Regions from separate parts of the Xenorhabdus bovienii SS-2004 genome, predicted to be linked through region 1. Evidence: riboswitches for the same ligand, from Rfam matches in the RefSeq annotation. Region 1 holds a riboswitch; the other holds the start of a gene.

Evidence for each region. A riboswitch is a leader RNA that binds a small molecule or an ion and turns the genes downstream of it on or off. The one in region 1 is predicted to bind thiamine pyrophosphate.
Region 2: another riboswitch for thiamine pyrophosphate. It lies ahead of thiB (thiamine ABC transporter substrate binding subunit); the one in region 1 lies ahead of thiC (phosphomethylpyrimidine synthase ThiC).

What each region holds. Positions count from the first base shown of each region.
Region 1 is NC_013892.1:3,872,769-3,877,240, reverse strand. It holds gene thiE (thiamine phosphate synthase) at 1-403, opposite strand, end outside; gene thiC (phosphomethylpyrimidine synthase ThiC) at 387-2,360, opposite strand; TPP riboswitch at 2,518-2,642, opposite strand; gene XBJ1_RS17185 (HAD family hydrolase) at 3,084-3,746, opposite strand; gene nudC (NAD(+) diphosphatase) at 4,036-4,472, shown strand, end outside.
Region 2 is NC_013892.1:3,582,497-3,586,968, forward strand. It holds gene thiQ (thiamine ABC transporter ATP-binding protein ThiQ) at 1-360, opposite strand, end outside; gene thiP (thiamine/thiamine pyrophosphate ABC transporter permease ThiP) at 353-1,957, opposite strand; gene thiB (thiamine ABC transporter substrate binding subunit) at 1,933-2,946, opposite strand; TPP riboswitch at 3,020-3,123, opposite strand; gene rppH (RNA pyrophosphohydrolase) at 3,240-3,770, shown strand; gene ptsP (phosphoenolpyruvate--protein phosphotransferase) at 3,780-4,472, shown strand, end outside.

The DNA of each region.
Region 1 (4,472 bases):
TATAGGAAGGCCTCAGTGCTTTTGTCCGCGCCAGTTCATATTCGTCATGGGTGGAAATGCCAAGACGCAGTCCTGCTTGCCGGATGGCATTGAGATCCGCGATATCCAGATCTTCCTGCCCCAAATGCACACCATAGGCGCGATGTTTGATGGCCAGATCCCAGTAATCGTTGATGAATAGGCGGGCATTGTATTGGCGACCCAATACAATGGCGGATTGGATATCCTCTTCTACCTGATCTTCGGGGAGATCTTTGATGCGTAGTTGCAGGGTTCTGATACCCGCTTTCAGTAGCCGCTCAATCCACGTCAGGGAATCCACGACGGGATAAAGCCCCAAACGGTGCACGGTTGGGGCAAAAGGGGCTTGTGGAATTGATGAGGCTTCAGGCTGATTTTTCATCGCTTATGTCCTCAGCACTGTGATACAGCTCGCTGCCATGAGCGAGGAATTCTTCTGACATCTGTTCCATGCCAGCTTCCTGTTCCAGTTTTGCTGCATAATCGCGCACGTCCTGCGTGATTTTCATGGAGCAGAATTTTGGCCCACACATAGAGCAGAAGTGAGCAACTTTGCCGGATTGCTGTGGCAGGGTTTCATCGTGATAGGCGCGGGCGGTTTCAGGATCAAGAGCCAGATTGAATTGGTCTTCCCAGCGGAATTCAAAACGTGCTTTTGACATGGCGTTATCGCGGATTTGTGCTCCGGGATGGCCTTTGGCGAGATCTGCCGCATGTGCCGAGATTTTATACGTAATCAGCCCTTGTTTTACGTCGTCTTTGTTGGGGAGACCAAGGTGTTCTTTTGGTGTGACGTAGCACAGCATTGCACAACCAAACCAGCCTATCATGGCCGCACCGATGCCGGAGGTGAAATGGTCATAACCGGGAGCGATATCGGTTGTCAGTGGCCCCAGCGTATAGAATGGCGCTTCGTGGCAATGTTCCAATTCTTCCGTCATATTGCGGCGGATTAATTGCATCGGGATATGCCCCGGTCCTTCGATCATCACCTGAACATCGTACTCCCAGGCAATTTTAGTCAACTCGCCGAGAGTATGCAGTTCGGCAAATTGCGCCTCATCATTGGCATCCTGAATTGATCCGGGACGCAGTCCATCTCCCAAAGACAGAGAAACGTCATAGGCGGCGCAGATTTCACAAATTTCGCGAAAATGGGTATAGAGGAAGCTTTCCTGATGATGGGAGAGACACCATTTTGCCATAATGGAACCTCCACGAGAGACGATGCCGGTCAGACGTTTGGCCGTCATCGGCACGTAACGTAGCAGGACGCCTGCGTGGATGGTGAAATAATCCACCCCTTGCTCGGCTTGTTCCAGTAAAGTATCGCGGAACATTTCCCATGTCAGGTTTTCTGCCACGCCGTTCACTTTTTCCAGCGCCTGATAAATTGGCACTGTACCGATAGGTACAGGACTGTTACGTAAGATCCATTCGCGGGTTTCGTGGATATAACGGCCAGTAGAGAGATCCATCACCGTATCTGCTCCCCAGCGGGTAGACCAAATCAGTTTTTCCACTTCTTCTTCAATGGAGGATGTGACGGAGGAGTTACCGATGTTGGCATTCACTTTGACCAGAAAATTGCGGCCAATAATCATCGGCTCGGATTCGGGATGGTTGATGTTGGCGGGAATAATCGCCCGGCCAGCGGCAACTTCCTGACGGACAAACTCTGGCGTGATGTTGTCCGGCAAGTTTGCACCGAAACTTTGCCCCGGATGCTGCTGGAGCAGGACTTCACTGCGGATGCGTTCACGCCCCATATTTTCTCGCAGGGCGATAAATTCCATTTCGGGTGTGACAATGCCTTGGCGTGCATAGTGCAATTGGGTGACACGCTTGCTTTGTCTGGCTTTCAATGGATGAGGAAGCTGGTTGAAGCGCAGATGATCCAGTCCGGCATCCGCAAGCCGCTGCTGGGTAAAGTCAGAACTGAGAACAGCGACTGGCTCGGTATCATTACGCTCTTCGATCCAAAGCTGACGGATTTTCTTCAAGCCAGCTCGCACATCCAGCACCGAGTCGGGATCTCCATAAGAGCCAGAGGTATCATAGATGGGCACGGGTTCGTTTTCCTCAAATTGAGGATTTTCATTGGTGCCGCCAATCAGTGTTGGTGATAACTGGATTTCACGCATCGGAACTTGAATATCTTTGCGGGAGCCGGCAAGGTAAATTCTGCGTGAGTTGGGGAAGGTAACGCCTTGAACGGAATTGATAAATTCCTGTGCTGCATCCCGTTGTGCCTTGCGTGGCCGTGCAGGATAGGTTTTGGGGGCGATATCGGCCGCAGGGATGACATCAGTAGTTGGGATAACAATATTATTAGACATAGCAAATTCCTGACTGTGTTATAGCCTGTCCATCATGCGAACGGGAGCGTTGCCTGCTGGAATGGGCTTAAGTTGAGAAAATTGCTTGTCTGGAGCTCGCAGGGAGTAATGGTTGGTGCTGAATAATATCTCTATAGAAACAGGAGGATATGTCAGCGGGGTAATTACTCTTGTTCCCTTCGCGGGTATTAGCCCGATCAGGTTCTGCGGATCCCGAATCAACGGTCTCAGCCTGTGTTCATCGTGATATACGTTGAACGCTAGGCACTCCGACAAGAAAAAAACACCTCAGAGTATAGAGCGGATTGTGAAAACTACAACCTAAAACTTACAACTTTTGTGTGAGATTAAGACTCAATTGAATTGCAATCCCTGAATTGAGCTCCATACCGTTTTGGGTGTCATAAGTTATTGCGATTTTTATTATCCATCATTTAAATAAGTATAGGAACGGATATTACTTCGTCAGAAAATCATGGTTTAATTATATTTTAATTAGGAGTGGTTTGATGGTTTTTGTATAGTGGAATAGAGGTTTTTTATTAATGAAGTGTATTATCAATTCATAATTTATTGTATTTAATTTAATATTTATTATCATGAATATCTTATATGAGAAGATTGCTATAATTTTTGGGAAAAACGTCGCTATAAAGTAATAAATAAAATAACGACGAATTTATACCCTACAATTTGAAACATATTAGATATAGAAACAAATTCTTATAACACCCAGTTCAACTGTTTCCATCCATGATTTCCAGCTTCCTTTTGCAACCGTATATCAGCATTGACAGTAAACACTTCGTTGGCAAATAAACACATCGGCAGGTCATTTATGGAATCAGTGTAAAAGGAGATATGCTGAGGTGATAAGTTTTGTTCTGTCAACCATTGTTGCAAACGTACGACTTTTCCTTCACGGAAGGTAGGGGTTCCCAAAATACTGCCCGTATAGCAGCCATTTTCCATGACCATATCAATCCCCATAGCTGTCAGCACACCCAATGCGGCCGCGACTTTTTTCACCACGAAAGAAACAGTGGCAGAAATAATAATGATAGGAATGTTCTGTTGCCGATAGATATCTAATTGTTTTTTGGCTGCGGGATAAGAGATGGGTTTAATTTTGGTTTCCACAAAATCTGTCAGCCAAATATCCACCTGTTCATGGTGTACTTGATTCAGTGACTGTAAATTGAACGCCAGATAATCGTGCATATCCAGTTTACCGGCACTGTAGTCAGCCATCATTTTCTGGTCTGCCTCGATAAAACGATGATCGGTAATAATGCCTTTTTCCCACAAATATTCCGTCCAAAGCAGGCTGGAATCCCCACAAATCAATGTATCATCCAGATCAAATACCGCAATCTGCTGTGACATAGTCATTATTCCTCAATGGTTTTTTTGAATATCGCTTCCAAAATTGTGTTTATTTCAGCTCATCGACTGACATGCCAGTGAATGATATTGCCCCAAATTTGTTGGTCAAGGAAAGTATCGATGACAGATTGGGAAATGTGAGCGTTATAACGGCCTTTCATTTCGAAATAAATAGATTTTGATATAGATTGATTAAATTAGGGCGATGTTCAGACAGGATACGACGAAAAGGAGTATCCTGTCTGATGCTGAATTTGGACACAATGTCATTGGAACTATGGTGCGGTAGATGATTCAACAAAAACTGACAGGTATGGAACGAGGCTGGTGGGTTATCAGTCTTGAGAATCTAGTTTGGCTGCCACAGGGCGAATTGCCGTCAGGGACAGCCAGACAATGGTCATTACAAGGCCATATGGCGCGGCCTATTGGTGAGTGGTTAGGCGAGACTGTGTGGCTGGTGTGCCAGAAGATGGCATCAGAGATGGCATCTCCCCGCATGGTTGTTTCTCAACACCCTAAATTGTTTCAACTGGTAGGGCGTGGCGTCCAACTGGCTGAGTTTTATCGATCACACCATTACTGCGGCTATTGTGGCCATGAAATGCAGCATAGCCAGCATGAATGGGCCTGTTTGTGCAATCATTGCCATGAACGTTATTATCCGCAAATTGCGCCCTGCGTTATTGTTGGTATCCGTCGTGATGACCATATTCTGCTGGCGCA
Region 2 (4,472 bases), 290 kb from region 1:
TTGCAGTGATACTTGGGCAGCAATTTGCTGTAGCGTCTTTTGTTGCTCACCCGTTAGCCGTAAGCCGGGATGTAACCCCAGACCGATATTTTGTTCAATGGTTAAGTGGGAAAACAGATTATTTTCCTGAAACAACATTGAGACTGGCCGTTTGGAAGGCGAGGTATGGGCATGATTTTCATCATTTAACCAGATATCGCCACTTTCTGCGGATTGGAACCCCGCCATTAAACTTAACAGCGTACTTTTACCCGCTCCGCTGGGGCCGAGGATTGCAATACGTTCGCCTGCCTCAATATTGACATGGAAATGCATGGCAAGGTGCTCGTAGGTATAAATGACATTTTCGAGTTTAATCATGGCGTCGGCCCGGTAAGCGTTCAAGCACACTGAACAAGATAAAACAGAGAAGCAGCAGCAGGAATGCGGTGACTGCACCGTCTTGACTGCGATATGCCCCGATTTGCTGATAAAGATAGAAAGGCAAGGTGCGGAAATCTTCGTTGCCAAATAACGCGACAACGCCAAAATCCCCAATCGATAAAACACAGGAAAAAGCCAGTGCTTGAGCCAAAGGAATTTTCAGTGCCTTAAGTTCAATCCAGCGTAGTCGGTGAATCCCTTGAATATTAAGAGAACGGCACAGGGGATTGTAACGTTCCGCCAAATCACGCATTGGGTTATCCAATACTTTCAGAGCATATGGGATCGCCATTAATCCATTGGTCAAGATAACTAATCCGTAAGGAGAATGTGGCAAGCCAACGGTGGTGTTCAGCAGAATAAAAAAGCCTGTCGCAAGAACAATACCCGGCATGGCAAGGATTAATAAACCGCTGGTTTCCATTGCCTGTCCCCAGCGGGGAGAGTGGCGCAAGCGTAATTCACGGCTACTCCATAACAGCATTATAGTCAGCATGACACACAGCAAACCTGCTCCCAGAGCGATAACCGCTGAAGTCGTAAAGGCTTGCCACAAAGCTGGCTGGCGCAGAACATTAAGTACAGCACCGTTCAGACCGTCCACAATGACTGCCAGTAATGGTGGGATCAAAAGTAGTAGTGCAATAATAATGAATAGCCCATCACAGCCTTTTTGCAGCCATGAATCCTGCGGATTCCGCCATTTTTGCTGGTGACCGTAACCGACAACGAGTGTGCCTTTGAGTTTTTGGCTGACCAACACCAGACCAAGACAGCAAAATAGTTGGATAAGCGCAAGCAGGGCAGCATGGCCGAGATCGTAGTCATAGTTGAGTGCCTGATAAATGGCTAGCTCTATGGTAGTTGCTGCGGGGCCACCTCCCAGTGCGAGCACGGTGGCAAAACTGGCAAAGCACAGCATGAATATCAGTGCACCGGTCGGCAGAATTTGGCGGCGCAGATAAGGCCATTCTACAAAACGAAAATGTTGCCACTCATTCATGCCAAGCTGCGCTGCGAGTTGCCGCTGCTCTACCGCAATATTTTCCAGCGATTGGAGCAGTAACCGGACTGCCATTGGCATATTGAAAAAAATATGCGCCAGTAGAATCCCTTGCAGCCCGTAAGGCGTAAAACGGTATTCAATACCCATCCATTGGGAAATATTTGCCAACCAGCCGACTCGGCCGTAAACGGTCAGTATGCCAAAGAGGGCAACCAAAACAGGGAGTACCAACGTCATGGCGCATAAGCGCAGAAACAGCATCCTGCCGGGAAAACGACGGCGATAAAGCGCTCTGGCGAGGAAAATCGCTGGCGTCACCGATAACACGGCAGACAGAAAAGCCTGCCAAAAAGTGAATCGAATGACATGCCACAAGTAACTGTCACTTAAGAACCCTTGCCAGTGGTTTTCCGGCGCATTGAACCAAAGCGCTCCAAATGCTGACAGAGCAACCACAAGTAACAGGCCGGAGGCAATCACCCCCGGCAATAACCAACCCGCAATTAACGGCTTACGGCGCTTTGCCATGTACGGATCCACTGATTACGATGTTTGGCCACATCATCTGCGCTGAATTGCAGTGGTTTTGCGGGCACAGAAAGCTGCTTGAAAACCTCAGGCAGAGGAATGTCGATAACCGGATACATCCAGTTAGTCGTCGGAATTGCTTGCTGGAAGGCAGGTGAAATCATGAACTGCATGAATTTCTGCGCCAGTTTAGGTTGCTTACTTGAGACTAACTGAGCGGCGACTTCAATTTGCAGGTAATGGCCTTCGCTGAATATGGCAGCCGCATAGTTATCTTTTTTCTCTGACAGAATGTGATAGGCCGGTGATGTGGTATAGCTGAGTACCATATCTCCTTCACCTTTCAGGAACAATCCATAGGCTTCACTCCAGCCTTTGGTGACAGTCAGCGTTTTTTTGGCAACTTTCGGCCATTCCTGTACCGCTTTATCGCCATAAATATCCTGCATCCAGAGTAACAGCCCCAGGCCAGGGGTGCTGGTGCGCGGATCTTGATAAATAATCTTCCAGTTCTGGTTACTGTTGATTAATTCATCCATACTTTTGGGAGGGTGAGGTAAGGTGTTCTTGTTGTAAACAAAGGCAAAGTAACCGTAATCGTAAGGAATGAAGGTTTTGCTGTTCCATGTGACAGGCAATTTCAGTTTTGAGGTATCAATATGGCTTGGTGTAAACAACCCTGTCTGCTGGGCAGCCTGAATCAAGTTGTTATCCAGCCCTAACACAATGTCTGCTGATGTCTTTTTGCCTTCCATTCTCACGCGGTTCAGCAGGGATACTCCATCTTCCAGGGCGACGAGTTTCAGTTCACAGTTACACTCTGCTTCAAAGGCTTTTTTAATGGCAGGTCCCGGCCCCCATTCAGAAGCAAATGAATCATAAGTGTAAACTGTCAGTGTAGGCTTAGTCTGTGCCGTTTGAGCAAAGACACATGCAGAAATCAATAGCGTACTGATTGTGATAAATCTGGAAAATAAGTTTTTAAACACTTTGCTCTCCTGTTGTGATTAGCAGATAGATAAAGGATTTGAGAAAGTGCTAAATGGAAAATATTTTTATATCAATGATTAGCGTCTCAAAGTCCTACGTCGGTACTAGCCGGATCAGGTTCGACGGGTTTTTCTCAGCAATACGGTTTTACAACAGCAGCACCCCGTTGAGATGGCGGTATTGTAGAGACTTCCGCTACGGCTGCAAAGTCCAATGATATAGGTTTACCGCTTGGGATGAGTGTGAAACAATTAGCTATCTTTTCAAATTTGTTTTATCGAGAGGTAGTCTGGTGATTGATGATGATGGCTACCGCCCGAATGTAGGAATCGTAATTTGTAATCGCCAAGGGCAGGTCCTTTGGGCTCGCCGTTATGGGCAGCATTCCTGGCAGTTTCCTCAGGGGGGTATCAATCCAGGGGAATCACCAGAACAAGCGATGTATCGCGAGTTGTTCGAAGAAGTTGGTTTAAATCGCAAAGATGTACGGGTTCTCACATCTACCCGTAGCTGGCTGCGTTACAAATTACCCAAGCGTTTGGTGCGTTGGGATACAAAGCCCGTTTGTATTGGGCAGAAGCAGCGTTGGTTTTTATTACAGTTGCTTTGTAATGAAGCCGATATTAATGTGCAGCGCAGCAACGCACCCGAGTTTGATGGTTGGCGTTGGGTCAGTTATTGGTATCCTGTCAGGCAGGTGGTTTCTTTTAAACGGGATGTTTATCGCCGCGTAATGAAAGAATTCTCTTCTATTGTGATGCCAGTGCAGGAATCCGCTCCACAGCTACATTCACCTTATTTACATCGTCGCAGAAGAAGTTAGGTAACTGTTATGCTCATGCGCTTACGGGAAATTGTCGAAAAGGTTGCCATGGCAGCTAATTTGTCTGAAGCGCTTGAACTATTGGTTAATGAAACCTGTCTGGCAATGAGCACGGATGTCTGTTCTATCTATCTGGCAGATCATCAGCGGCATTGCTATTACTTGATGGCTACCCGAGGCTTAAAGAAGCCAGAGGAACGAGCGATCAGCCTGGCCTTTGATGAAGGTGTCGTTGGTGTAGTCGGGCGTTTATCTGAATTAATCAACCTCGCCGATGTGCGAGATCACCCCAGTTTTAAATATATCCCCCAAGTAAAAGAAGAAGGTCTGCGGGCTTTTTTGGGCGTACCGATTGTTTATCGTCGTCAGTTGCAAGGTGTACTGGTTGTTCAACAAAATGAACGGCGGCTATTCGATGAAAGTGAAGAGTCTTTTATGGTCACGCTGGCCATGCAATTGGCGGTTATTCTCGCTCAGGCACAAACAAAAGGGCTATTTGGTCAGTATCGTCAGACACGCATTAAGGCGCTTGCCATTTCCAGTGGTATCGTCATGGCTCAGGGTTGGCAAGATGGTTCTCAGCCATCACTTGAACAAGTTTTTGAAGCGTCCACGCTGGAATATCAGGCAGAACGTTCTCGGCTGACCGAAGCCCTTGAGCAGGCAACCGCCGAATGTCGCCGTATCAGTAAGCGTTTTACC